3 regions of the Mesorhizobium sp. XAP4 genome follow, and region 1 is predicted to be linked to each of the others. Evidence: riboswitches for the same ligand, from Rfam matches in the RefSeq annotation. Region 1 holds a riboswitch; each other region holds the start of a gene.
The links. A riboswitch is a leader RNA that binds a small molecule or an ion and turns the genes downstream of it on or off. The one in region 1 is predicted to bind cobalamin.

Region 1 (9,580 bases):
CCACGCCATCGGTTGCGGCCGCCAGCAAACCGAATTCGAGCAATTGTGAAACAAAGCCGTCAATCGCGGCGGCATCGAGGGCGCCAATTCCGGTCGCGGCGCCGACCAGTTCGGAGGCAGGCACGCCGGACGACAGTGCATCCCAAAGCCTGCTGCCTGAATCAGAGAAGCCGAAATATTTACCGGTGGTCAGGTCGAGAACGACGGCTTCGCCATCGAAGGATTCAAAGACGATATCCTTGCTGGCAATGGCATATACGCCGGATTGTCGCATGTTTGCTCCCCGCCGAAGCAGGCCGCGGAGATGATCTTCGGGCCCTACGGTCAACCCCACCGTTGCAGGCGTCTAACCATTTGCAGGGTTTTTGGCAAGATGGCTTAGGCCCGGGCGAGCGCAGCTGCAGGCCGCGCGGGCATGGACAGTCTCTGACCGTGCCTGCCGGTCACGCCTCGATTTCAAGCGCCGAAAGCGGCTTCGAGCAACAGGCGAGGATAAAGCCGTCCTCGATTTCGTGATCGAGGATGCCGCCATTGTGGCTCATCTCGACGTCGCCCGCGACCTTCCTCACCTTGCAGGTGCCGCACAGGCCGAACTCGCAGGCGGCGGGAATCCGCACCCCCGAGGCGCGTGCCGTCTGCAGCACGGTCTGGCCGGCGACGCATTCGGCATCGACATCGGAATGCGAGAACCGGATCGGTGTCACGGCCTCCACGGTGGCAGCGGCGCCGTCGTCCGCCGGCGGCGAGAACGGCGCCGGGATCTCCTCCACGGCAGGCGCGGCAAAGCTTTCCTGATGGTATTTCGCCATGTCGAAGCCGGCTGCGTCCAGCATGCCGCGCACGGCGCGCATGAAAGGATCGGGGCCGCAGCAGAAAATCTCGCGCTCGCGGAAATCGGGCGCCAGCAATGGCAGCCGGATCGCGTCGATGCGGCCCATATGGCCGAACCAGCCCTCGCGGCTCGACCGCTCCTCGATCATGAAGCCGAGCGACAGCCCAGGCATGCGGCTGCCGAGCAGTTCGAGCTCCTTGCGGAAAATGATCTCTTCCGGGCGGCGCGCGCAGTTGACGAAGCCGACATCGGTCCATGGCGCGCAGTCGTTCAGCCAGCGCAGCATCGACATCATCGGCGTCACGCCGGAACCGGCCGAAATGAACAGGTATTTGGCGGCCGGGTGGCTGTGCAGCGAGAAGTCGCCGGTCGGCCCATAGGCCTTGACGTGCGAACCGGGCGTCAGATGGTCGAACATCCAGCGCGTACCGGTGCTGCCCGCCTGCGCCTTGACCGTCACCGCGATCGAGAACGGCCGCGACGGCGAGGACGACAGCGTGTAGGTGCGCATCAGCGGCCCGTCCGATGTCGGCAATTCCAGAGTCACGAACTGCCCCGGTTTGTAGCGAAACCAGGTCTGGTTGTCGGAGCGGAAGGTGAAGGTCTTCACGTCAGGCGCTTCGTCGCTGACGCCGATCACTTCCAGCACCTGCAGCCTGTCGTTCCAGGGCGTCATCTGGTCGAGATGGCGATAGAGGCCAAGGTCCGTCATCGCATTCATCCTCTTATCCCCTGGGCTAGGCGACGCTGCGCAGGGCCGGCCGGCCGCCTTCGGCAAGGCGCGGCCCGATGAACGACGCGTACCACTCGACGAACTGGATCACGCCGCCCTCATGCAGCTCCGAATAGGGGCCTGGTTCATAGGCCGGCGACAGGATGCCGAAGGCGTTTTCCTCGACGATGCGGCGGTCCTGGTCGTTGGTCTCGGTCCAGACATGGGTGAGCTCAGCGAGGTCGTAGTCGACGCCTTCGACCGCATCCTTGTGGACGAGCCATTTCGTTGTCACCGCGGTTTCCGTGGCACTGATCGGCAGCACGCGGAAGGTAACGGCGTGGTCGCCGAGGATATGGTTCCAGGTCGTCGGATAGTGATAGAGCAGCAAGGAGCCGATGCGGTCGGTTGAAACGCTGTCGGACAAGTTCTTCTGGACCGCCCGTTTTCCCGTCATGGTGTAGCTGACGGCATCGCGCAGCAGCGGCGCGCGGGTGGCGCGGTACTGCCCTGCCGGATCGATGCGGAATTTGCTCGGCAAGCCTGATGCCTCGCATTTGGCCCAGTGTGCGACCATTTCAGGGTCGCTGTCGGCGCCATGGACGCCGGTTATGGTTGGAGCCTCGGGGAAGGTCTTGCACAACTCGGGATGATTGGCGGCGCAGTGGTAGCACTCGCGGTTGTTTTCCCAGACCAGCTTCCAGTTGCCCTTCTCGACGATCGTGCTCTCGAAGGCGATCTTTGCTTCACGCAGCCGGTGCGGCAAAAGATAGGGTTCGATCATCGCCCGCATCGGCGCGAAATCTGCCGGTTCCTTGGCCAGGCAGATGAAGAAGTAGCCGCCGACGCTCTCGCAAGCGACCGGCTTCAGGCCGAAATCACTCTTGTCGAAACCGTCGGCCATCTGGCGGGCAAACAGCAGGCGGCCGTCCAGCTCGTAGGTCCACTGATGATACGGGCAGACGAGCTTTGCCGCGGTACCCTTCTCCGTGTTGCACACGCGGCTGCCGCGATGGCGGCAGGAATTGTGGAAGGCGTTGATCTTGCCGTGCTGGTCGCGGACAAGGACGACCGGATAATCGCCGACCTGCACGGTGATGTAGCTGCCCGGCTTCGGCAGTTCGCAATCATGGCCGATGAACAGCCAGTCGCGATACCAGATCAGCTCCATGTCGAGCTTGAAGTAGTCCGGATCGGTGTAGAAGGGCTGCTCCAGCGAAAAGCCTTGCCGGCGCCCCTTCAGGAGCCTCAGCATGTCGTTGCGGATATCCATGTCCTGTCCTCGTTCCTAAGGACTGAACTGGTGGTGACGGAGGAAGGATTGAAACGCAGGCCGGCTGTGTGCCGGACATGCGCTATCCACCTCTTGACCGCCCACCGCGATCAGTCGAGTCTAAAAATCTCGGGCTGGTTTCCGGGCTCTGGAGTTGTCCTTGCGGACCATCGCGACACCTTCCCAGGCGGTTGCCCAGTGGTCTCCCGTTGCGACTTGAACTCCACCACCGTTGCGGGGGCAGCGCCGGATTCTGACCGGCTTCCCAATTCTCCGCCTCGTCGTCACGAAGCGGCACCTGAGATGGTATGATCTAACCACGATCGCGGGCGCGCCGTCGGCATGAAAACGACATCGTATCCATGCGGCGCGACACGGCATGCGAAACGCTACTGCAGATCGTCGCGGGCCGAGATCTCACCTCCCGGGCGGCCATTTGCCGGCTGCGATCTTCCCGAATCCGACCCTTCGCGGGGATCAAAAAAGGTTAATGGTTTCGAAAAGTGACTATTAGCTCGCCCTAAAATCGAACCGAACGGTTCGTTTCTGTTGACGGTGCGTGCAGGACGGTGTGAACGCTGGGCCTCTGAAACAGTCAGTGATCCATCAGGTGGCTACACCTAACACACTGATATGAAGAAGAAAAATGCATCCCTAGATTCCATTGGCACAATTTCAAGGTGTGGATTCATGGTCCACACGGAACAACTTCGTGATTGGAAAAGACGACCTTGCCCTCCCACATCGGGGCTGTCCGAACGACGCGATTTCATTTCCAAGACACGCCGCTAGACGGACGGAAAAAAGACGATACTGGAGTACCAAAAATGAAAAAGATCATTCTCACTGCCGCAGCCCTTCTGGCCATTTCCGGCAGCGCCTTCGCTGGTAGCGACCACTACGGTTCCAACGCCGCGGCAGCCACTGCTGTCGACAGCTCGTACACCGCTTCGACCAAGAAGTCGGAACCGGCTGCTCAGGCGCCTGCCCAGGGTGCTGACCGCAACCTCTTCGGCAACAACTAACAGCCGATTCCCAGTTTCCCGGTCGACGGCGGGCTCGCCCGCCGCCCTGGCGAAATCCAGACATTCAGGAGTATTCAAGATGAACAAGATCCTCATTGCTGCCGCCGCCGTTCTGGCCATCACCGGCAGCGCTTTCGCGGGCAGCGACAACTACGGTTCGAACGGCCCCAACCAGCCTGCCGCCGCTGTGGACCAGTCGTACACGGCTTCCACCAAGACCTCGGAACCGGCTGCCCAGACGCCCGCTCAGGGCAGCGACCGTAACCTCTTCGGTCGCTAACAACCAATTTCGCAACCGACGGCAGCTGTGTCTGCCGTCCTGGCGAAATCCAGAATTCAGGAGACTAAAATGAACAAGATCCTTATTGCTGCCGCCGCCGTTCTGGCCATCACCGGCAGTGCCTTCGCCGGCAGCGACAACTTTGGCTCCAATGGTGCCAATCAGCCTGCCGCCACGACTTCGGTCGACAGCACGCGCACCTCTTCGGTACGCAACACCGGTTCGCCGGTTTACAAGCTGCTGAACTCGTCGGGTGACACCACCCAGAAGTCTGCTCCGCAAGGTGCCGACCGCAACCTCTTCGGCAACAACTAACAACCGAAGTCGATCTCCAAGTCAAAGAGCGGCGGGCCCGGCCCGCCGCTCTTTTTGTGCCTGACACGGTAATTGCGGTTAAGCCGCCTTTGCTTCCACTTCATGCAACGCGAAAGAACGTCCATCCGCGTCGAAGATATGCAGGTCCTCGCCATTGGCGCTCAGCCGCAATGTCGAGCCGCGCTTGACCTCGACATTGCCGGGCAGCTTGGTCACCAGCGGCAGATCGGCGCGGCCGATGTCGACATAGACAAGCTGCACCTCGCCGAGTTGCTCGACATAGTCGACCGTCCCCTCGAACAGATAGTCCGCGCCGCTGGCGATGATCAGGTCCTCCGGCCGCACGCCAAAGCTCACCGCAGCGCCCTTTGCCGAAGCCGGCGTCGCAATCGGCACGGTCGCCTTGCGTCCGCCGACATGGCTGACGACGGTCGGGTTTCCGGTCTTTTCGATGGTCGCCGGCAGGATGTTCATGGCCGGCGAGCCGATGAACTGGGCAACGAACAGATTGCCGGGCTTCTTGTAGAGGTCCATCGGCGTGCCGACCTGCTCGATATGGCCGTCCTTGAGCACCACGATGCGGTCGGCCAGCGTCATCGCCTCGACCTGGTCGTGGGTAACGTAGATCATGGTCGTGTTGGGCATCGATTCCTTGAGCTTGGCGATCTCGATGCGGGTGGCGACGCGCAGCGCGGCGTCGAGGTTCGAAAGCGGCTCGTCGAACAGGAACACCTTCGGATTGCGCACGATGGCGCGGCCGATGGCGACGCGCTGGCGCTGGCCACCCGACATCGCCTTGGGCAGGCGGTCGAGATATTTGGTCAGCTGCAGGATCTCGGCGGCCTGGCGCACGCGGCGGTCGATCTCGGCCTTGTTCTCTTTGCCGATCTTCATCGAGAACGCCATGTTGTCGTAGACGGTCATGTGCGGGTACAGCGCGTAGGACTGGAACACCATGGCGATGCCCCGCTTCGACGGCGGCACGTCGTTCACCACTTCGCCGGCTATTCTGAGTTCGCCGGAGGTGATTTCCTCGAGCCCGGCGATCGACCTCAGCAATGTCGACTTGCCGCAGCCCGACGGGCCGACGAAGACGATGAACTCGCCCGACTTAATATCGAGGTCGATGCCGTGGAGAATGTTCAGATTGCCGTAGGACTTCTTCACTTGTCTTAGCGTGACATCGGCCATTGGTTTCCTCCAGTGATTGGAAATTCAGTCGAGACGCCCGAACCAGGCGCCGTAGCCGCCAAGCTCGATGGAACCGCTGCTCGCCTGCCCCGAAAATCCGTGCCCGGGCAGAGGTTGCAGCGATCGGCCGCCAAGGTCAACCTTGGCCCGCCCGGCTCCCAGATTGAAGACGCAGACGATCTGCTCGTTGCCTGCGCGGCGCGTGAAGGCGACGGTATCTCCCTCACTTTCGATGAAGGTGATGTCGCCCTTGGCCAGCGCCGGATGGGCACGCCGGAAGGTAAGAAAGCGCCGGTAGTGCTCGAGCAGCGAAGCCTCGTCGCCCTGCTGGACATTGACCGCTTGCGCCAAATGCTTGGCCGGCACCGGCAGCCAGGGTTTTGCCTGGGAGAAGCCGCCATTCTTGGCGCCGCCGTCCCACACCATCGGTGTGCGGCAGCCGTCGCGGCCCTTGAATTCAGGCCAGAAGCGGATGCCGTAGGGATCCTGCAAATCCTCGAACCGAAGGTCGGCCTCGCCGAGCCCAAGTTCCTCACCCTGATAGATGCAGACCGAACCGCGCAAGGACATCAGCAGCGCCGAGATGACCTTCAGGTAGGCGGTCGGGTCGGGCTCATTGGCGGCCCAGCGCGAGGCCGGGCGCATTACATCGTGGTTGGAGAAGGCCCAGCACGACCAGCCATCGCTGGCGACCTTGCCGAAGGATTCCAGCACCGAGCGGACCTTGCCCGCGCTGATCTTTTCCGGCGCCAGGAAATCGAAGGAGTAGCACATGTGCACGCGCTTGCCGCCGGCGGTGTAGGCGGCCACCACTTCAAGCCCACGCTGCGAATCGCCGACCTCGCCGACCGCTGCCGTTGCCGGATATTCATCGAGCAGGGCACGGAACCGTTCGAGGAAGCCGAGATTCTCGGGCCGGCTCTTGTCGTAGAGATGGTCCTGGTAGTTGTAGGGGTTGACCGCCGGCGCGGTCTGGTCGTTGCGCTCTTCCGGCGGCAGCGGCGGGTTGTTTTCCAACCCCTGGCTGTGGAAGTAGAAATTGATGGTGTCGAGCCGGAAACCATCGACGCCGCGCTCCAGCCAGAAGCGGGTGACGTCGAGCAACGCGTCCTGAACCTCGTGGTTGTGGAAGTTGAGGTCGGGCTGCTCGGCCAGAAAATTGTGCATGTAATATTGCTGGCGGCTGGTGTCCCATTGCCAGGCCGAGCCGCCGAAGATCGACAGCCAGTTGTTGGGCGGCGTGCCGTCCGGCCTGGCGTCTGCCCAGACGTACCAGTCGGCCTTCGGGTTGCTGCGGCTCGACCGGCTTTCCTTGAACCATGGGTGGTTGTCGGCGGTGTGCGACAGCACCTCGTCGATCATCACCTTCAAGCCCAGCCTGTGTGCCTCGGCGGTCAGCGCGTCGAAGTCGGCCAGCGTGCCGAACATCGGATCGACGTCGCAGTAATCCGACACGTCATAGCCGAAATCCTTCATCGGCGACTTGAAGAACGGCGAAATCCAGATGGCGTCCGCACCGAGTGCCGCGATGTAGGGTAGCCGCCCGATGATGCCCTTAAGGTCACCGATGCCGTCGCCGTTCGAGTCCTGGTAGCTGCGCGGATAAATCTGGTAGATCACCGCGCCCCGCCACCAGTCGCGATCGATGGCGAGGTCAGGCTTCGAGCTGGCCTTCAAAGCGGATTGCATCGTCTCAGCCTCCTTTCACCGAGCCGGCAAGCAGCCCGCGGACAAAATAGCGCTGCAGCGAGAAGAACACGATCAGCGGCACGATGATGGTCACGAAAGCCGATGTCGTCAGAATCTCCCAGTCGCCGCCGCGTGAGCCCAACAGCGCGTTGAGCTTGGCGGTCAGCACGATCTGGTCTGCCTCTGTGCCGAGGAAAACCATCGCCACCAGCAGATCGTTCCATACCCACAGGAACTGGAAGATGGCAAACGAAGCCAGCACCGGAAACGACAGCGGCAAGACGATCTTGACGAAGATCTCGAAATCGCTGGCGCCGTCGATGCGCGCCGATTCCATGATTTCGCGCGGCAGGCCGGCAATGTAGCTGCGCAGCAGGTAGATGGCGAAGGGCAGGCCGAAGCCGGTATGCGCCAGCCAGATGCCGAGATAGGTCTTCGACGGCATGCCGAAGAAAGCGCCGACGCCGTTGTAGAGTTTCAACAGCGGGATCAGCGACATCTGCAACGGCACCACCAGCAAGCCGATGATGACCGCGATCAGCAGCGCCCGGCCGGGAAACCGCATCCAGGCCAGCGCATAAGCGGCAAAGGCGGCGATCAGGATCGGGATGACGGTTGCCGGAATGGTGACGGTCAGGGAATTCATGAAAGACCGTCCGATGCCTTCGGAGAACAGCACGGTTTTGTAATTATCGGTGGTGAATTTCGGCGGCGCCGACGAAGCATAATAGACGCGCTGGCCGCGATCGCCTTCGAACGCTTTCGGGGACTGCATGACGAAGCTGCCGTCGGCATTGAGCTGCAAGGTCACGCCGTCGCCGAGATCGGCTGTGGTGCCGGCGGGATACTGCGTCGGTGCCGCCGATTTGACCCCGAAGGCGCTGATGTCGCGCTTGGCGCCGTCGCCGAAGATATTGCCCTCGAGCACGAACTTGCCGTCCTTCTCGACTTGCGCCGAGGCGGGCGGCAGCCGGCCGGCTTCGGTCTGGGTGGAACTGGCGAACGAGTTCCACCAGCCCGAGGCGATGATCTGGTTCTTGTCGCGCAGCGATGAAACCAGGATGCCGAGGGTCGGTATGGTCCAGATCGCGACGAAGATGAGCACGGCGATGTGGACGCCAAAGCGGCTGGCGAAGGAATTTCCGGTCGCGACTGCCATCTCAATGTCCTCCCGTCTCTTTGTTCGCCTGTCGGATGTTCCAGACCATGATCGGAATGACCGCAATCATGATGATGATGGCGATGGTGGCGCCGCGGCCGAAATCGCCGCCGCCGCGGAACATCCAGTCGAACATCAGATTGGCCAGCACCTGGCTGTTCCACTGGCCGTTGGTCATGGTCAGCACGATGTCGAATACTTTGAGCACCAGAATGGTGATCGTGGTCCAGACCACGGCGATGGTGCCCCAGATCTGCGGCACCATGATCTTCCAGAAGATCTGGAACGGATTGGCGCCGTCGATGACGGCGGCTTCCAGCGTTTCCTCGGGGATGCCGCGCAGGGCGGAAGACAGGATGACCATGGCAAAGCCGGTCTGGATCCAGATCAGGATGATCATCAGGAAGAAATTGTTCCAGAACGGCAGCGATATCCAGACCTGCGGCTGGCCGCCGAAATGCTGGATGATGGCGTTGAGGATGCCGATCTGCGTCTGGCCCTCGCCCCGATACTCGTAGATGAATTTCCAGATCACGCTGGCGCCGACGAAGGAGATCGCCAGCGGCAGGAAGATCAGGCTCTTGGCGATCGTGCCCCACCAGATCTTGTCCGTAAGCACGGCGATGATCAGCCCGAGGAAGGTGCAGGCGGCCGGCACCACCGCCAGCCAGATGATGTTGTTGAGGATCGAGTTGCGGAACTCGCGGTCGCCGAACGCCCATTCATAGTTCGCCAGGCCGACGAAATTGATGCCGCCGCGATCGAGGAACGACAGCCGCAGCGTCTCGACCACCGGATAGATCAGGTAGATGGTGAGGATGATCATCGCCGGGCCGACGAACAGCCATGGGCGGACCAACCCTTGCCGGCGTAGATTGTCGATGGCCGCGGCACCGGCGACGCCGCGTGATGGGAATATCAGGTCGACCAGTTTGTTGGCGCCCCAGAAATAGGCGACGCAACCGCCGACGCCGACGATGATGACGAATATGGCCGAGAAAATCTGAGCCGCCATGGGTCCCTCTCCCCCTGCGCATGACCCGACAAGGAATGACCTTGGTGACGGGGACCAGGCGCCGATTCAGTTGTTTGGAGCGCGTCATC
Region 2 (9,580 bases), on a different contig from region 1:
GACGACGAGACGAAATTCCACCAGATGTAACGCTTCGAACCAAGAGAGGCGCCGCCGAACAGCATGAAATGCGCCCCGGTCTGCGACGACACGACGATCTCGTCACCGGGACGGAACACCAGCAGCCGTTCGGCTGGGAACACATCGCCCGAAATCGAGACCTCGCCTTCCAGCGTGTAAATGGCGCGCTCTTCCGCATCGGCAGGGATTTTCACGCTGGCGCCGGGCGCCAGGCGCAGGTCGGCGTAGAGCGTCTCCGAATCGGCCCTGACCGGGGACCGTAATCCTTGGAAATCGCCGATGATGAGGCGCCCGTTGACGCCTTCGGCATCAATCTCGGGAAGCCTGACCGCTCCTGTGTTCTCGAACACAGGAGCCACCTCTTCCTTGTCGTCCGGCAGCGCCAGCCATGTCTGCAGGCCGGATACCGACATCGGCGCGCCACGCAGTTCCTCCGGCGTACGCTCCGAATGGACGATGCCGCGGCCGGCGGTCATCAAATTCACGTCGCCGGGCTGAATGACCATTTCGGTGCCGAGGGAGTCGCGGTGCCGGATCTTGCCGTCGAACAGATAGGTGACCGTCGACAGTCCGATATGCGGATGCGGACGGACGTCCAGCGCCTGGCCGGCCCGCAGGATCGCGGGACCCATGCGGTCGAAGAAGATGAACGGACCGACCAACCGCCTTTTTGCCGTTGGCAGGGCACGGCGCACCTGAAAACCACCGATGTCCTTGGCGTTCGGAACGACCATCAATTCGATCTGATCGCTGGCGAACGCATCGCCCACCTCAGGGTCTTTCCCGGGGAAGAAGCTCATGGACTCTCCTTGTCGGTGGTCGAAGGCCGCCTGGCCGCATCAGGCAAAGCGGATGGCCGCCTTTGCCCGCAGCTTGGCCGCCACCTCTTCGCGATTGCGCGGATGCTGATGGGTTTCCAGGGAATCGAGCAGTTCGCGCGCCGAGGCCGCGATGGCGTCGACGGCATGATCGAAGGCGTGCTGGTTCTGCTTCGAGGGTCGCGTCGTTCCGCTCAGCTTGCGGACGAACTGAAGGGCCGCGTCGCGCACCTCGTCATTGGTTGCCGGCGGATCAAAATTGAACAGGGTCTTGATGTTTCTGCACATCGCTTCCGTATCTCCTCTTGTCCTTGAGCTGTTTCAATCGCAACGAGTTATAGCCTCGATCATGATCATGTCCAAAAACCGGTGAGGCGAGGCCATCGTTCGGACCGGCCTCAATCTGCGTCGAGCGGCTCCGTTCCAACCGGCTTGCCGTCGCGCGACAGCCTGATCTTCTCGACCTTGTCCTCGGCGGCCTTCAGCAGCCGGTCGCAATGCGCCTTCAGCGCCTCGCCACGTTCATAGATCCTGATCGACTGGTCGAGCGGCACGTCGCCACGCTCCAGATCATCGACGATCTTCTCCAGCGCATCGAGTGCCTGCTCGAAGCTCATCGCCTTGACGTCTTCGTTGGTCTCACCAGCCATCATTCATCCTTTCATCAGTCGCCCGACATGGGCGGCGACCGAAAATGCCAATCCCTGCAGATCGTAGCCGCCCTCGAGCAGGCTTACGAGCCGGTTGCCGCTGTGGCGTGCCGCGCGCTGCATCAACTGGCCGGTCGCCCAGTCGAAATCATCCTCGGTCAGATTGATCTCGGCCAGCGGATCGCGGTGGTGCGCGTCGAACCCAGCCGAAATGATGATCAGGTCGGGCGCGAAATTGTCGAGCGCGGGCAGGACGCGCGACAGGAAGGCATCGCGAAATACTTCGCTGCCGGTCTGCGGCGCCAGCGGTGCGTTGACGATGTTGCCGGCGCCCGTTTCGGTCTTCGCTCCGGTGCCGGGATAAAGCGGCATCTGGTGTGTCGAGCAATAGAGCACCGAGGGATCGTCCCAGAAAATATCCTGCGTGCCATTGCCGTGATGCACGTCCCAGTCGACGATGGCAACGCGCTCGACACCGTGTTTCTTCTGCGCATAACGCGCCGCGATCGCCGCCGTGTTGAACAGGCAGAAGCCCATGGCCGTGGTCTTTTCGGCATGATGGCCGGGCGGCCGGGCGGCGACGAAGACGTTGTCGGCGCGGCCCGAAAAGACATCATCGACGGCGGCGTTGGCGGCGCCGATCGCGGTGATCGCCGCTTGCCAGCTCTTCGGACTGGCAGTGGTGTCGGCATCGATGCGGGCAATGCCTTCGTCGGGAATGGCGGCGCGCACGCGGGCGACGAAATCGGCGGGATGCGCGTAGAGGATGGTGGCCTCGTCGCCTTCCGGCGCCTGGATACGATCGAGCCCGGCAAAGGCTTCCTCATCGAGCACGCGCTCGATGGCGCGCAAGCGGTCGGGCCGCTCGGGATGTCCGGGCGGCGTGAGATGCTCGAGGAAGATCGGATGCGTGTAGAGACGGGTGGTCATCGTCCTAATCTAGTGACCCGGATCGACAAAGGCCATGCACGGGCGGCCGATGACTGGGGAAAATCGCGCCTGCGTCCATTCGCGTCGCCGCGGGCATTGGCCTCGCCGGCGCTTCGGCGTAAGGTCCCTGGGTACTGCCTGGTGCCCGCCGCAAGCGGGAGAATCGGGAACACGGTTGAATTCCGTGGCGTGCCCAACGCTGTGAGGGGGACCGCGCCGGTAAATGCCACTGTCGATGACGGGAAGGCACCGGACGCGGGTTGATCCCAAGCCAGAAGACCGGCCTGGCAGGCATCGTCATCCGCATGGTCGGGCGGATGGCATCAGAGCGACGTGCGTCCATTTGGACGCACAAAGTACGCTCTGACCGTTTTGAATCTGCAATCGCAAGGGGACAAGCGATGCCGGAACATATGACCGCTGCCATTGACGATGGATTCGACCAGAATGCGCGCGATGCGGTCTATCGCGCCATGTTCACGCGGCGCGACGTGCGCAGCCATTTCCTGCCCACCGCGATCGATGACGACGTGCTGGCGCGGCTGCTGCTTGCCGCTCATCATGCGCCATCGGTCGGCTTCATGCAGCCATGGAATTTCATTGTCATTCGTGACATCGAGCGACGCGAAAGGGTGCGCGACCTGTTCCTGGCCGCGCGCGAGCAGGAACTGCCGGCGATCGAGGCGGAAAAACAGGCGCTGTACCGCAAGCTCAAGCTGGAAGGCATCTGCGAAAGCGCGCTCAACATCTGCATCACTTGCGACCGGCAGCGCTCGAAAGGTTCGCCGCTGGGACGCTGGCACAATCCGGAGATGGATCTCTACAGCACCGTCTGCGCGGTGCAGAATTTCTGGCTGGCCGCGCGTGCCGAGGGCGTTGGCGTCGGCTGGGTGAGCATCATCGAGGCTGAGGCGCTGAAGCGGCTGTTGGCCATTCCGGATCACGTAACGCCAATCGCCTATCTCTGCGTCGGCCGTGTTTCCGAGTTCGCTTCCAAACCGGACCTTGAAACGCATGGTTGGGGACGGCGGCTGCCGCTGCCGGAACTGATCATGAGCGAGACGTTTTCCGGGCAAGGCGAGACACAGCTCAAGTCCACCGTGGCGCGCCTCAACACCGTTTCTGCCTCACCAGACACCATCTGCCCGGCCGATCAGGGTGTGGCGCCGGCCGTACCCCAGCGCGAACCGCCGAAGGAGGCGAGCGCCTTGTCCTTGAGCTCCCTGAACTTCGACGACGCCTCGGCCAGCCGGGCGTCCCAGGCCGGATCCGGCACCTGGCCCGCGATGGTCTTGAAATAGACCTGCATCAGGCAAGCGATGGCGAAAGGCTCGATGAAGGCCGCCTTGAACGCCCAGGCGAAGACGATGGCGAGCACGAAAGCCCAGCCGGCGAGCTGGCCAGGCATCAGGAACAGAATCGCACCAGCAGGCGCCAGCATCATCAGAAAGATGACGAACGAAACGCCCCACATGATGACCGCCAGCCAGACGGCGTTCTTGACCATGACCTTGCCGTTCTGGGCATAGAGCACGACGCCTTGGCGCGCCGTCTCGAAGGGTGAGGCTGAATTGATGCGGATGTTGTAGCCGAGGATGATCTCGTCGACATAGGTCAGCGACAGGCGGATCACCGTGTTGATGAAGGAGACCAGGCCGCTCAGGCCCGGTATAGGCAGGAAGGCGGCGATGCCGCCGAGCAGGCCGGTGATGGCGCGGATGGCACCCTTGACGAGTTGGTCGACGACGAAAAGGATGTTGGCCTCGGCAAAACGCTGGGTCACGATATCCCTGGCGTAGGCGATCTGGTCCTGACCGCCGGGAATGTCGCGGCCGTCGATCAGATGAACCATGACGGCGATGTGGCCGGCCTTGACGATATAGAGGATGTATTCGCGGATCCAGTAGACCGCGATCGAGACGATGCCAAACCCGACCACGCCGCCCCACAGGGCAAAGGACATGGGCCCGTCGGGATCGGTGGAGATATGGCCGACGCCATAGCCGACCGAGGCTCCGGTGCCGCTCGCCATGATGTAGGCCAGCGTGATGCCGAAATAGACGATCATACGAAAGACGATGAACGGCCAGGTCCGCATCATGATGGACACCGACCGGCCGATCTCGAAATCCCACATGTGCCCCGAATCTCCGCCTCAGAGATGGTGGAAGAGGATGAACTCAACCCGGCGATTGTCAATTGCCGGCCCTGGCACCACGGGGCGACGAATTCTGGGCAACGGTTTTCTTTCGCAGCCTCTCGCCGGCGCGTTGTCTGACGGAGCATCACGAAAAACCCGCCTGTGCGGCGGGTCACCGGCGCAAATCAGCACCATGGACGAATATGTACCTTAGCTGAGGGCAGGTGTCAAGAAAAAATTCCTATCGGGAACAGCTGCCGGCACGAAAAGCTCCGGTGGGAACTTCAATTCGACTGCGGATCCGGCTTCTTGAGCAGGCCTTCGAGCAGTTGCTTGAACGCCGTCACCACCTTCTTCGACGTCGCTTCGGGGTCGCTCGAATTGGCGATCCGTTGCGCTGCCTGGCTGCTCGCTCCGTTGATCAGTCGCGAGGCCGTCTCGGGGTCGAGGCTCGAGACAACGACCCCCTCCTCCTGCAGCGCGGTCAGATGGTCGGTCATTGACACGATGCACGCACTGGCATTCGGCCATTGCGCTGGATCCCCCAGCACGGCCGGGCCATCCCGGAACATGATGCGCTGGATTTCCGGCTCCAGCGCCATCTCGATATAGGTCGAGCACTCGTCGACGAAATGCTGCCAGCGGGTCGGCGCTCTCGACGCGACCTCATTGATGCGCGCCGCCATCTCGCCGTCGATCTGGGCTATGACCGCCTGCAGCAGCCCCTTCTTGTCGCCGAAATGATGATAGAGCGCGCCGCGCGTCAGCCCGGCCGAAGCGGTGAAATCATCCATCGAGGCTTCCGCATAGCCTGTTGTGCCGAAGGCATGGCGGGCCGCCGCGATCAGCTTTGCGCGCGTCTCGGCGATCATCTCCTTGCGGGGTCTGTGCATGGCTTCTGGCCCTATTCACATACGTAACGTATGCCAATTGACATACGCGGCGTATGCTCTATTTAACAATCATACGCTTCGTATGTAATTGCCGAATCGTCCTTTGTCGAGGAACCACCCATGCAAAATCCCTATTCGGAAATCTTTCGTGCCCCCGGAGCCAAGGGCTTTGCGGCCGCCGGATTCATGGCGCGCCTGCCGATCGCCATGGCGCCCATCGGCATCGTGGCGATGCTGTCGCAGACGCGTGGCGAATACTGGCTGGCCGGAGCCGTCTCGGCAACATACGCTCTGGCCAACGCTTTCGTTGCGCCGCAGATATCGAGATTGGTGGACCGCCTGGGCCAGACACGGATCGTCGTGCCCACCACCATCATCGCGGTGCTGGCTTTCGCCGTCCTGATAGCGGCGGCCAACCAGGACTGGCCGGTGTGGACGCTGTTCGTGTCGGCCCTACTGGCCGCGGCCATGCCAAGCATGCCGGCGATGGTGCGGGCGCGCTGGACAGAGATTTTCCGCGGACGGCCGCAGATGAACACCGCATTCGCCTTCGAGTCCGCGGCCGATGAACTGGTCTATATTGCCGGGGCATCGCTATCGGTCGGTCTCAGTGCTGCCCTGTTCCCGGAAGCCGGCGTTCTGGTGAGCACATTATTTCTCGCATTCGGATCAGCGGCCTTCATCCTGCAACGCTCGACGGAGCCGCAAGTGCGGCCGGTGGACCATGGCTCAAGCGGCTCGGCGATCCGCCTGCGGCCGGTTCAGATCATCACCTTCGCCCTGATCTTCATCGGCGCGACCTTCGCGACGACGGAAGTCAGCACCGTGGCGATCACCAAGGAGCTTGGCCAGCCCGGCGCCGCCAGCCTTGTCATCGGCGTTTACGCGCTGGGATCGTTCGTGCTCGGCATCATCGTCGGCGCGCTCAGCCTGAAGGCGCCGCTGCAACGCCAGTTGGCCATCGCAGTCGCCCTCGTCGCGCTCGGCACGCTGTTGCCGCTCACCGCCGACACCGTGCCACTGCTGGCGCTGACCGTGTTCATCAGCGGCGTGGCGATCTCGCCGACCTTCATCACCGCCTTCGGCCTGATCGAGCGGCATGTGCCGGAGGCGATGCTGACCGAAGGCATTACCTGGGTCATGACCGGCATCGGCATCGGCATGGCGCTCGGCTCGTTCGCGGCCGGCGCGGTGGTCGATGCGTTCGGTGCCCAGAACGGGTTCTGGGTCTCTGTGGCTTCAGGCACGATCGCGCTGGCCACGGTGCTGCTTGGCCAGCGCAGCCTTGCCACGGCTGAGTGCGAGATGGACGGATGCGAAGCAGCCGCGATTGCTGCGGAATAGTTCCGGCGCGCCCGGGCCTTAGGCCGGGCGCGCCGCTCTAGGCGGCCGGGCCTGAAATATTGACTCTTCTTGGGTGCGCCAATGCCAAAACTATCGTTGGCGCCCCGTGCAGCATCACCTCTTTTTCGAAGACGAAGCCACATTTCTCCAGCACCCGTCGCGAAGCCGGATTGGCGGGGCGGACGAGGCCGACAACCCGATCGGCACGCAAGGGGCCGAACGCGGTGCGCAGTGCTTCCATCACCAATTCCGTGGCATAGCCATGTCCCCAGCTCGCCGGATGAAGATGATAAGACAGGTTCAGACCGTCGAAATCCGCCGATACCGTGACGCCGCCGAAGCCGACCAGCTTTTCATCCGCCTCGACCGCCCAGCGGCCAAAGCCGTGCTTGTCCCAATGACCGATGTCGCGCGTCAGCCGCGCGGCGCTCTGCTGGGCTGTATCCGGGACAGGGTCCGGACGATGAGCAACAAGCTCCCGGCGCGAAAAGAGGTCGATCAGGAAATCCAGATCAGCCTCTTCTGGGCGGCGCAGCAAAAGCCGCTCGCTGCGCTGGCTGGAAGGCAGGGACGCATTTATCCGTCTTCTCCGGCAACCGGATCGACGGGAGGCTCAGAGGATCTCGGTCTTGGCGATGTGGATGCCAAAACCTTCGAGGCCGACATAGTGGCGTTCGCGCGAGGCGATCAGGTTGATCGAGGAGATGCCGAGATCCTTGAGTATCTGGGCGCCTAGCCCGATCTCGCGCCACTCGTTTTCGCGGCGGCGCGCCTCTTCGTGATCCTCGCGGTCGCCGCTTGCCGGCCGCTTGCGCTCCTGATGCGCAACGCCGACGGAGCCTTCTCTGAGATAGACGATGACACCGCGCCTGCGCTCGCCCATTGTCTTCATGATGGCGTCGAGCCGGTGGCTGGTGCCGAAGACATCGGTCACCACATCCTCGGAATGCAGACGCACCGGCACGTCCTCGCCGTCACGAATGTCGCCGAAGACGATGGCGACGTGATGCATGGAGTCCCACGGCAGCGTGTAGGTGAAGACCTGTGCCTTGCCGCCGAGCGTGTCGATTTCCGAGCAGGCGACGCGTTCGACCAGCGTTTCCTTGCGCTGCCGGTAGGCGATGAGGTCGGCGACCGAAACCTGCCTGAGGCCATGCTCCTCGGCGAAAGCCTGCACCTGCGGACCGCGCTTGACAGTGCCGTCATCATTGACCAGCTCGGAAATGACGCCAACCGGCGGCAGGCCGGCGAGCTTGCACAGATCGACCGCTGCTTCGGTATGGCCTGAGCGCATCAGCACGCCGCCTTCGCGCGCAATCAGCGGAAAGATGTGGCCGGGGCGGACGAAATCCGAGCCACCGACATTGCCGTTGGCAAGATTGCGAACGGTCAAAGTGCGATCTTCGGCCGAGATGCCGGTCGTGGTGCCATGCTTGAAATCGACACTGACGGTGAAAGCGGTGGTGTGGGCGGAATCGTTGTCGGCGACCATGGGGGCAAGGTTCAGCCGCTTGGCTTCTTCGCGCGGCATCGGCGTACAGACGATGCCGGAGGTGTGGCGAACGATGAATGCCATCTTTTCGGGCGTGCAGTGGACAGCGGCGACGATCAGGTCGCCCTCGTTCTCGCGCCCGTCATCATCCATGACGACGACGATCTCGCCGCGTTCGAAAGCACGCAGGGCTTCGACGATTTTCTTCTGGTCGTAAGGCATAAGTGCTCGCTTTGCTCGCAGGGGAATAAGGGAGTAGGGCAGTAAGGGAGTAGGGAAAAGCAAAAAGATTTGGCCGGCCGGGCTAAGAGCGCAACATATTCCCCTATTCCCCTATTCCCCTCCCCGTCTGTCCCCGATGCCGCAGATAATGATCGGCGATCGCACAGGCAACCATTGCCTCGCCGATCGGCACGGCGCGGATGCCGACGCATGGATCGTGGCGGCCCTTGGTCATGATCTCGACGTCCTTGCCGTCCTTATCGATCGACTTTCGCGGGGTCAGGATCGACGAGGTCGGCTTGACGGCGAAACGGGCGACGATCGCCTGGCCGGTCGAGATGCCGCCGAGGATGCCGCCGGCATTGTTGGACAGGAACACCGGCTTGCCGTCATTGCCGATGCGCATCTCGTCGGCATTCTGCTCGCCGGTGATGCGGGCGGCCTCGAAGCCGTTGCCGATCTCGACGCCTTTGACCGCGTTGATCGACATCAGGCCGGAGGCGATGTCCTGGTCGAGCTTGGCATAGATCGGCGCGCCGAGGCCCGGTGGAACGCCGTCGGCGACGATCTCGATCACCGCACCGACCGAGGAGCCCGCCTTGCGGATGCCGTCGAGATACTGCGTGAAGACAGGAACGGAAGCCGGATCGGGGGTGAAGAACGGATTTTCCGCATCGCCGATGAAATTCCAGTTCCAGTTGGCGCGATCGATGGATTTCTCGCCCATCGACACCAGCGCACCGCGCACCACCACGCCGGGCACCACCTTGCGCGCCAAGGCACCGGCCGCCACTCTGGCTGCCGTCTCGCGGGCCGAGGAGCGGCCGCCGCCACGATAATCGCGCACCCCGTATTTGACGTCATAGGTGTAGTCGGCATGGCCGGGCCGGTACTGGCGGGCGATCTCGCCATAATCCTTTGAACGCTGGTCGACATTCTCGATCAGCATCGACACCGGCGTGCCGGTGGTGATCATCGTCTCGCCGTCCTCGTCGAGGATGAAACCTGACAGCACCTTCACTTCATCTGGTTCGCGACGCTGCGTCACGAAACGTGACTGTCCCGGCCGG
Region 3 (9,580 bases), on a different contig from region 1:
TGCGCAAGGCGAAGCTTGCCGACTGGCTGAAGTAGCCTAACTGCGAGGCACAGATGTTCTGACCGTCCGATGGCAGATCGCCGGCTCCCAATTTAGCGGAAGCCTTTCTGCCCTCGTCATCCTGGGGCGAAGCAAGGAGCGAAGCGACGCGGCGCGGACCCCAGGATCCATGCCGGGACTCGGAAGCGCTGCTACGGTGCAGAAGTCTGCTCCGCTGCATTCCTCGACAAAGGTCGCGGCATGGATCCTCGGGTCTTCGCGACGGAGCTTCGCTCCTGCTCCGCCCGAGGATGACGAAGACGGGGAGGCTTCAGCTAACTTACAACGGTCGTATCGTTCCGCTCAAAACTACACATCGATCCTCAGCGCAAAGGGCGTGCCTTCAAAGGCGTCCGCGCCGCGCCCGATCGATTCGATCGCCTCGACCATGCGGCCGTTGCGCTCAAGCAACGCATCGGCCACGGCGATCAGTCGCGGATTGGGCGTTGCCGAAGGCGACAGCACCCGCAGCGTCCGCGCCAATTCGGCCTCGTCACGCTTCGGCGCCAGTGCTGCCGCGATGATATAGGCCGAAGCCGTCGAGCGGCTGATGCCGGCATAGCAATGCACGAGCATCGGCCTTGCCCGGTCCCACCGGCGCGCGAAATCGAGCAGATTGCGGACATGGTCTTCGCCCGGCATGGTCATGCCGTCCTGCGCCACCGCGATGTCGTGCATGACCAGATGCAGGTGGTTTTCCCTCGAGATCGAGGCCGGCCGCACCACCTCCGTTCCGGCGGCGAGCAGCGAAAGCATGCGGTCGGCGCCGGTCCTGGCCACCGTTTCCTCGATCTTTGCCAGCGAGCAGACATGGATCATTGTTTTGAACCCTTCGATTGATGCTCGCGCCGCGACGCCCATTCGGCAAGTGCGGATTCGAGCCGCTGCCATTCCTCCTCACTGCCCGGCAGGCCGGCGCGCAGAACGTCAGGCCGGTCGGCAAAATGGCGAAGCAGGATGCCGCGCTCGCCGAGCGCTGCAAACAAATCGGCGGCATTGGTCAGACTGAGGAAACGATACAGTGTGGTTCCGCCCGCAACAGGAGCGCCGAAGCGGCCGAAAAGCGCATCGAGACGCGCCGATTCACCGGCCAACGACGCCCGCATCACGTCCTGCCACCCGATGTCGGCAAGCGCGCGGATGCCATATTCCAGCGCCGGGCCGGCGACGGCCCATGGTCCGAACTGCGTATCCAGCCGGTCGACCGTCGCAGTATCGGAAAGTGCAAAGCCGAGCCGCAGCCCGGCCAGGCCGAAGAACTTGCCGAACGAGCGCAGCACGACGAGGCCGCCCTGACCGACATCGCCCGCGAGGCTGTGCTGACGCGGGCCGACATCCATGAACGCCTCGTCGACGACCAGCAGTCCGCCCTTGGCGCGCAATCCGGCGGCCAGAGCCAGCAACCGGTCGCGCTCTATGACACGTCCATCCGGATTGTTCGGATTGACGATGATGACGAGGTCGGCGTCAGCCAACGCTTCGAAATTATCGACCTCCGCCGCCTGGTGCCCGGCGATCGCGGCAGCGCGGGCATGTTCGGCGTAGGTCGGACCCAGCACCAGCGCCTTGCCGGGCGAAATGAGCGACGCAACGCGCGGCAACAGGATCTGTGTGCCCGGCGCCGCCACGACGTTGGCTGGCGACGGCGCGCCGTAAGTACTGGCCGCGATCTCTGTCAGGTCGCGTGTGCGCGCGGCTTCCGGCAACCGCGACAGCGAGGTGGCGGGCAGGTCGAAAAGCGGGTAGGAGTGCGGATTGATACCGGTCGAGAGGTCGACGAAAGGCAGCAGGGCGTTGGGGAAAAGCACCCTCGCGCGGCCAAGACTTCCACCATGGTCCACAACCGCCCCATTAAGAAGCTTCATGTCAGTCCTGATCGCTTTCCTGTCATTGGTCGTCGAATTCGCCCTCGGTTACCCCGACTGGCTGTTTCGCGCCATCGGCCATCCGGTGACGTGGTTCGGCAGGCTGATATCCTTTCTCGACCGCAGGCTCAACCGCGCCACTGATCCCGACGCGCTGCGTCGCAAGCGCGGTGTCCAGGCGCTGCTGGTCATCGTGCTGGTGCCGGCGGTGATCGGCCTCAGCGTACAGATCCTGTTCTGGTTCGTTCCCATGGGCCTGGTCATCACGGCCCTTCTGGCAACGTCGCTGCTGTCGCAGAGGAGCCTCTATGAGCATGTCGAGGCGGTGGCTGACGCCCTCGACACCGGCGGCCTTGCTTTGGCCCGCCTTGCCGTTTCGCGGATCGTCGGTCGCGACCCTGAAACGCTCGACCGGGCCGGTGTCTGCCGCGCGGCGATCGAGAGCCTGGCCGAGAATTTTTCCGACGGCATCGTCGCCCCTGCCTTCTGGACCGGCGTCGGCGGCCTGGCCGGCGGCGCCGCCTACAAGGCCGCCAACACCGCCGATTCGATGATCGGCCACCGCACCCCGCGCCACGAGGCGTTCGGCTGGGCGGCGGCGCGCTTTGACGATTGGATCAACCTGCCGGCGTCGCGGCTGACGGCGCTTCTGATCGTGCTGGCGGCATTCTTCGTCAAAGGCGCTGATGCGAAAAAAGCCTGGCATGCGGTGCGGCGCGACGCGAAAAAACATCGCTCGCCCAATGCCGGCTGGCCGGAAGCGGCGATGGCCGGTGCGCTCGGCCTGGCGCTCGCCGGGCCGCGCTTCTATGGCGGCGTGCTGGTCGACGACGTCTTCATGGGCGAAGGCGGCCGGCGCGAAGCCGACAGCCTCGACATCAGGCAGGCGCTGAAACTCTATCGCGTCGCCGACTATCTGCTGATCGCTCTGTTCGGGTTGGTTTCGGTCGTTGTCATCGTTGTGACCTAACCTCACCCTCCCCCGTCTGGGGAGGTTGAGGAACACTCAGAACTCGATCCCCTGCTGCGCTTTCACGCCGGCGGAAAAATGATGCTTGGTCACGCCCATTTCGGTGACGAGGTCTGCGGCCTCGACCAGCGCCGGCTTGGCGTTGCGGCCGGTGACAACGACATGCAGGCCCTCGCGCCGCGCTTTTAGCGCGCCAACCACTCTGTCGAGATCGAGATAGTCGTAGCGCAGCGCAATGTTCAATTCGTCGAGCACCAGCAGGCTGATCGACGGATCGGCCATCAGTTCGAGCACCTTGGCCCAGGCGGCTTCGGCGGCAGCGATGTCGCGCTTCAGATCCTGGGTTTCCCAGGTGAACCCCTCGCCCATCGCGTGCCACACGACACGGTCGCCGAAGGCGGCGAAGGCGTCCTTCTCGCCGGTGTGCCACTTGCCCTTGATGAACTGGACGACACCGACGCGCTTGCCGTAGCCGAGCATCCGCAGCGCCAGCCCGAAGGCGGCCGTGGTCTTGCCTTTGCCCGGGCCGGTGTTGACGATGAGCAATCCCTTCTCGACCGTCTTGCTCGCCACCTCGGCATCCTGCACCGCCTTGCGCTTGGCCATCTTGGCGCGGTGGCGCTCTTCGTCCTTATTGTCGATATCGGTCATATCATTTCACCTTGAGCGGCAGCCCCGCCACCATCAGCAGCACCGTATCGGCAATCGCCGCGACCTTCTGGTTGAGCCGGCCGGCGGCATCGCGAAAGCGGCGCGCCAGTGCATTGTCCGGCACGATGCCTTGGCCGACTTCATTGGACACCAAGAACCAGGGTCCGCGCGGCCGCGACAGCACCTCCGCCAATCGCCGGCATTCAAGGTCCAGATCGTGTTCGGCCAGCATATGGTTGGTCAGCCACAGCGTCAGGCAGTCGACAAGCACCGGCCGATCGTCCGGCAAGGCGGCAAGCGCGCCGGCGAGATCGAGCGGTGCGTCGATGGTCGTCCAGCCTTCGCCGCGCCGCGACCGGTGCAACGCGATGCGCTCACGCATCTCGTCATCATAGGCTTGCGCCGTGGCGATATAGGTCCAGGGCGGCGGCAAGGCGGTCGCCAAAATTTCGGCGTGCGCGCTCTTGCCGGAGCGCGCACCGCCGATGAGAAAGGTCAGTGTCTTGCGATCAGGCAAAGCTGTCGCGCAGGCTGGTCGCGGTGCCGGTGAAGCGACCGCGCACCACACCGACGACCGCTCCGAGCACCAGCCAGAACACCAGATTGGTCACGGTCACCGCCACCACGAACTGGTGATGCAGCCCTTCCGGAATCGCCGTCTCGTAACTGTCGGGCTGCGGTGCCCCGACAACATGCGGTGCGACGATCAAAAGGACGGCAAGGATCGCCAGCGGCAGCGACTTGCGGAACGCGATCAGGCCGAGACCGGCAGCGGTTGCCGCCACCGTTGCCCACCACCAGATCTGGCGCTGGGTGAGATCGGCGGCCGGCATGGCCGGCAGTTCCGGCGGCAGGCCGAGGCCCGGTGCCAGCGTGAACACGGCAAAGCCGGCCAGGCCCCAGAACACGCCCTGGCGCCAACCACCGATGCCGCCGGCGAATTCGGAAACCGCGACCAGGATCAACCCGAAGCCGATGCCGGTGACGATGTTGGCAAGCACGCTGAAGGCGAAACGCTCGAAACCGTCTGCCGGCGCCCAGCCCTCGTCTTCCGCCGCGGCAGTCGCTTCGGCAGGGGCCGGAGCGGCTGTGCTCATGGCATTGCTATCCGTTGCTGCCGGAGCGGCATGGTCATGGTGATGCCCGCCGCCCGCCTGTTCGTAAACTTCCGCCTTCAGGATCAGCGGCACGGTCGCATAGGCCTGCATGCAGGCAAGAACGACGCCGGCCACGAGCCCGGCGATCGCCGCGATGAACACGACGTTGCGAAACAGGTTCATGATGTCAGCCCCTCGTCAGTGGCAGGGAAATGCCATCGAATGGCGATAATCGTGAGCCGCATTGTGGACCGCATCGATATGCGAGAAGCCGACAAAGCCCATCACGAAAATGCCGAGCAGCGCGGCAAGCGCGAGCTGCATGAAGCGCGACTGCGAGGAGACGGAAGCGCCGAGGGAGACGGAAGCGGTAGTCATGTCTTGTCCTTTCGCCCTCCACCCGAGGGCATCGAAGTCAGTTTCCTGTCGCCGGCAGGTCTCCTGGCTCACGGATCAGCGTCCTTCCCCACCTTCCCGAAGAAAAATCTTCAGTGGCATATGGAGAGGACTACCGCACACAGTTGCGGGGGCAGCCACGGCATTGGGCGAAATCCGCCCTTACCGCATTCCCTCTTGGCTCCAAAATGGAACCGGCGACACCGGCGACTATAGGCAGAATCCTCGCGTCCGGCAAACCAAATTCCGCCGGCGACCGTTGCGAATGCGCCATGAAGGTCAAAGCGATTTCGGCAGATAGCGCCACGTCACGAAGCCGCAGACCGCCGCCAGCAGGCCAAGCGTGACGAACACCGAGCCCAGGCCGAAGAAGGCCAGCACCACCGAATAGACCAGCGGCGGCGTCAGCTCGGAAAAGTCGAGATAGGTGCGATAGACCGCCGCCATCTGCGATCTTTCATAGGAGCGCACCGAGCGCATGAAGGCGGTCGAGCCGAGCGCGTCGAGTGCAATGGTGAAGAAGGCGCCGCAGAGCAGGAAGGCGCCGGTGAGCAGCGGCACGGTTTCGCCGACGAAGCCCGCCGCCAGAAGCGCGACCGACATGGCGAAATAGGCAAATGTCATGGTCCTGCGGCCGCCAAAGCGCTTTCCCGCCTTGCCCCAGAAAATCGCCATGAACAAAAGCGCGTTGCCGGCCGAAACCAGCAGGCCGCCGGCCAGCTTGCCCTCACCCGTAATGACCATGAACAGCGGCCCATAGACGAAGAACGTCGTCCAGAAACAGGAGCGCCCAAACGCGATCAGCCAGGCCAGCCTGAGCCTGGGCTGGGCGATGAAGCGGCCGATATTGGCGAGCGGATTGGCTGGTCGCGTCTTGCCGGGACGGATCGACGGGTTGTCGCCGAGCCGGTAGGTCCAGAACAATGCCAGCAGCGCTAACGCGAACACGGCCACCGCGCCATGCGCGGCATAGACGCCGAAGCGCGTGTAGAGGAAGATGCCGAGCGTCGGCCCACCGGTCCAGGCCAGCATCGACCACGCCATGCGCAGCGATTCGGCCTGCATGAAGTCGGTCTTGCGGATGTGGTCCATGATGTAGAGGTTGAGCGTGATCGACAGCGCGCTGGCGCCCATCACCCGGCACAGCATGCCGGCCAGTTGCCCGGCAAGCGTGTCGGTGGCGAAGAACAGCGAGCCGATGGCCAGCAGGCAGGCGCCCGCCGTGTAGACCCAGCGCCGGGCGAAACGGCGGATCAGCATCGGCATGAACAATGTCACCGACAGGCCGAGCATCGCCACGACGGTGTAGAGGATCGAGACGATCTGCTCGTTGTGCAGGATCTCGTAAGCCTGGATCGGGATGACGCTCGACACCGTGGCGCGGGCGAAGGATTCGACCGCATAGAGCGAAGCGAAGGTGCGCGCGTCCGCGGCCTTGAGGGCCGGTAGCCAGATCGGATGGCGCACATGGGTGGACATTGCTTTCCCCGAAGCAGATTCACCGGGTCAAATCTGCCGTGGCGACCTCAGCGCCAATAAGAGGAAACCGACGTGCATCCGGCAAAAGCGAAGCCGGCCAAAGGCTTTCCGGCACTGGCACAATGCCGCGGCTGATCCGGCGTTATCGGCAGGGTTGCCGGTCTTCTTTTGTCCTGGGCAACCGTGATAGTCCTCCAGCGGGGCTGAATCAGAATGCGAGACCATGAGCATCCAAACGCCGACCGCACCCGTTCAGGATCGACCAAAGCGCATCGTCGCCATCGACATCGTGCGCGGCATCGCGCTGATCGCCATGGCAAGCTACCATTTCACCTGGGATCTGGAGTTCTTCGGCTACACCGATCCCGGCCTGACCGCCTTCGGCTGGTGGAAGATTTACGCGCGCTGCATCGCCTCGACCTTCCTGTTCCTGGTCGGCGTCAGCCTGTATCTCGCCCACGGCCGACAAATCCGCTGGAACGGCTTCTGGAAGCGGTTCGCCATGGTCGCCGGAGCCGCGATCGCGATTTCGGTCGTTACCCGCATCGCCACTCCGGACGGCTTCATCTTCTTCGGCATCTTGCACGAGATCGCGCTGGCCAGCCTGCTCGGTCTCGCCTTCCTGCGCCTGCCGGCGCTGCTGACGCTTGTCGTCGCCGCGCTCGTTATCGCCGCCCCCGTCTATCTGCGCTTCGAGGCCTTCGATCACCCATGGCTGTGGTGGGTCGGCCTGTCGGCGATCAATCCGCGCTCCAACGACTACGTTCCGCTGTTTCCGTGGTTCGGCGCCGTGCTTGCGGGCATCGCGGTGACGAAACTCGCCGCAGGTGCCGGCCTGCTTGCCAGGCTTGCCAATCTGGCGCCCGGTCGCTTGGCCAACCCGCTGGTCTTCATCGGCCGGCACAGCCTGGCTTTCTATTTGATCCACCAGCCGCTGCTGATCGGCTGCGTCTGGCTGTTCTCGCAGATCATGCCGGCGCAGGTCGAAACCCCGCAGGTGAATTTCCTCAAAACCTGTCAGCTGTCCTGCGAGCAGTCGCGCGACACCGAGTTCTGTACAAGCTACTGTGTCTGCATGCTCGATACGCTCGAGGGCGAGTCCACGCTTGATAGGCTCTACAACAACGATCAGACTGCGGAGTGGAAAGCGCATTTGTCCGATCTCGCCGGCATGTGCACCGCCAAGACCGACAGCAAGTTGATGGAGGGAGGGGCCGAATGACCGAGAACCAGCCGAAGCCGGGGCTCATACCGTGGCCGCCGCTGATCTACATCGCCGCCATCGCCGTCAGCATCGCACTGGGCCTGCTCTATCCCCTGCCCTGGATCGGCGACCTGCTGGGCGATATCCTGTTCGCGGCCGGCTGGGTGGCGCTGTTTGCCGTCGCCGCACTCTGGTTCACCGCGATCCGCACCATGATCCGGGCCAAGACCACGCTCAACCCCAACGCTGTACCCGATCACCTGGTCACCACGGGTCCCTTCGGCGTCACCCGCAATCCGATGTATCTGGCCAACACGCTGCTGTTGATCGGCGTCGCCTTTGTCTCGGGCATCGTGTGGTTCCTGCCGCTGGCGTTCATCGCCGCCTATGCCACGCAGAAGGTGGCGATCGAAGGCGAGGAAAAGGTGCTGGCAGCAAAATTCGGCAAGAAATACCGCGACTACGCCAAACGCGTGCGCCGCTGGATTTGAGCTGGCTTTCAAGCGGCCAATCTCCCCCCCTCGTGGGGGAGATGTCCGGCAGGAGAGAGGGGGCGCTGTCCCTCAAACTCTCTGCCTAGGTATTCACGCCAAGCTCCACCAGCCGCTCCACACAAGACTCCTCGGCCTGGTCGAGTTCAGCCAGCGTCTCCTCGAGGTCGCGGCGTTTCTGCCGGAGATCCTCGCGCTTTTCCTCGATGCGCTTGATCATCAGGTTGAGCTGGCCGACTTCGCCGGGCGGCTCCTTGTACATCTGGATGATTTCGCGAATCTCGTTGATCGAGAAGCCAAGCCTTTTGCCGCGCATGATCTGGCGAATGAGCTGCCGGTCGGAGGGGCGAAACAGCCGCGTGCGGCCGCGCCGCACCGGCTGCACCAGCCCTTCGTCCTCATAAAAGCGCAGCGTCCGCGTCGACACGTCGAACTCGCGGGTCAACTCGGTGATCGAATAATATTCTCGCATTGCCACTCCCACACGCCGAAACACCGGGGCGATCGCCATGGCGGCGTCACCCTTCTGTCCCGAACCAAAACCCATGCCATGCCGGAATCGACATAGCGCCCCGCGCGAGCCTCGCACGGCATTTACGTAAAAGTCAATTGAGCCAAAAGGCGTGCCTTCAGGGCACGCCGAACCACCACGTGGCAATGCCGAGAAATGCAAAGAAACCGACGACGTCGGTAACCGTGGTGACGAAGACCGCCGAAGCGACCGCCGGATCGACCTTGAAACGATCGAGCAGCAGCGGGATCAGGATGCCGGCCAGGGCGGCCACGAACATGTTGATGATCATCGCCGCCGCGATGATCCCGCCCAGATTGGGATCACGGAACCAGGCTGCCGCGACGATGCCGATCAGGATGGCGAAGACGATGCCGTTGATGAAGCCGACACCCATCTCGCGGCGAATGATGCGGCCGGCATTGTAGATGTCGAGATCCCTGGTCGCCAACGCCCGCACGGTGACGGTCATGGTTTGCGAGCCGGCATTGCCGCCCATGCCCGCGACGATCGGCATCAGCACCGCCAGTGCCACGATGTGTTCGATCGTGCGGTCGAACAGGCTGATCACCGACGCCGCCAGGAACGCGGTCAGAAGGTTGATCAGCAGCCACGGAACGCGTGAGCGCGAGGTCGAAAAGATGCTGTCGGAAAGCTCTTCGTCGCCGACGCCGCCCATACGCATCAGATCTTCCTCGGCCTCCTGCTGGATGACGTCGACGACATCGTCGATGGTCAGAACGCCAACCAGCCGTTCGTTCTCGTCGACGACCGCGGCCGACAAAAGATCGTACTGCTCGAATTCCCGCGCCGCCTCTTCCTGGTCCATGGTGGCCGGAATGGCGTGCCGCGTCTCGTGCATCACCTCCTCGACCTT

Region 2: another riboswitch for cobalamin. It lies ahead of bluB (5,6-dimethylbenzimidazole synthase); the one in region 1 lies ahead of P3C39_RS13220 (aromatic ring-hydroxylating dioxygenase subunit alpha).
Region 3: another riboswitch for cobalamin. It lies ahead of P3C39_RS04995 (CbtB domain-containing protein); the one in region 1 lies ahead of P3C39_RS13220 (aromatic ring-hydroxylating dioxygenase subunit alpha).

What each region holds. Positions count from the first base shown of each region.
Region 1 covers NZ_JARIXW010000002.1:875,653-885,232, forward strand. The annotation lists gene P3C39_RS13210 (PqqD family protein) at 1-274, opposite strand, end outside; gene P3C39_RS13215 (hybrid-cluster NAD(P)-dependent oxidoreductase) at 444-1,544, opposite strand; gene P3C39_RS13220 (aromatic ring-hydroxylating dioxygenase subunit alpha) at 1,570-2,817, opposite strand; cobalamin riboswitch at 2,932-3,134, opposite strand; gene P3C39_RS13225 (DUF680 domain-containing protein) at 3,645-3,842, shown strand; gene P3C39_RS13230 (DUF680 domain-containing protein) at 3,922-4,122, shown strand; gene P3C39_RS13235 (DUF680 domain-containing protein) at 4,192-4,437, shown strand; gene ugpC (sn-glycerol-3-phosphate ABC transporter ATP-binding protein UgpC) at 4,516-5,628, opposite strand; gene P3C39_RS13245 (alpha-glucosidase) at 5,653-7,317, opposite strand; gene P3C39_RS13250 (carbohydrate ABC transporter permease) at 7,322-8,476, opposite strand; gene P3C39_RS13255 (sugar ABC transporter permease) at 8,478-9,491, opposite strand.
Region 2 covers NZ_JARIXW010000003.1:410,281-419,860, reverse strand. The annotation lists gene P3C39_RS15465 (pirin family protein) at 1-821, opposite strand, end outside; gene P3C39_RS15460 (DUF2277 domain-containing protein) at 861-1,127, opposite strand; gene P3C39_RS15455 (exodeoxyribonuclease VII small subunit) at 1,238-1,489, opposite strand; gene P3C39_RS15450 (histone deacetylase family protein) at 1,493-2,419, opposite strand; cobalamin riboswitch at 2,542-2,722, shown strand; partial or broken gene bluB (5,6-dimethylbenzimidazole synthase) at 2,725-3,450, shown strand; gene P3C39_RS15440 (hypothetical protein) at 3,573-4,556, opposite strand; gene P3C39_RS15435 (TetR/AcrR family transcriptional regulator) at 4,844-5,452, opposite strand; gene P3C39_RS15430 (MFS transporter) at 5,573-6,796, shown strand; gene P3C39_RS15425 (GNAT family protein) at 6,834-7,376, opposite strand; gene ribB (3,4-dihydroxy-2-butanone-4-phosphate synthase) at 7,410-8,510, opposite strand; gene aroC (chorismate synthase) at 8,614-9,580, opposite strand, start outside.
Region 3 covers NZ_JARIXW010000001.1:994,730-1,004,309, reverse strand. The annotation lists gene P3C39_RS05030 (creatininase family protein) at 1-35, shown strand, start outside; gene P3C39_RS05025 (tyrosine phosphatase family protein) at 349-858, opposite strand; gene cobD (threonine-phosphate decarboxylase CobD) at 855-1,904, opposite strand; gene cbiB (adenosylcobinamide-phosphate synthase CbiB) at 1,903-2,874, shown strand; gene cobO (cob(I)yrinic acid a,c-diamide adenosyltransferase) at 2,911-3,525, opposite strand; gene cobU (bifunctional adenosylcobinamide kinase/adenosylcobinamide-phosphate guanylyltransferase) at 3,527-4,042, opposite strand; gene P3C39_RS05000 (CbtA family protein) at 4,035-4,805, opposite strand; gene P3C39_RS04995 (CbtB domain-containing protein) at 4,821-5,000, opposite strand; cobalamin riboswitch at 5,036-5,232, opposite strand; gene P3C39_RS04990 (MFS transporter) at 5,298-6,497, opposite strand; gene P3C39_RS04985 (DUF1624 domain-containing protein) at 6,721-7,719, shown strand; gene P3C39_RS04980 (isoprenylcysteine carboxylmethyltransferase family protein) at 7,716-8,192, shown strand; gene P3C39_RS04975 (MerR family DNA-binding transcriptional regulator) at 8,278-8,664, opposite strand; gene mgtE (magnesium transporter) at 8,822-9,580, opposite strand, start outside.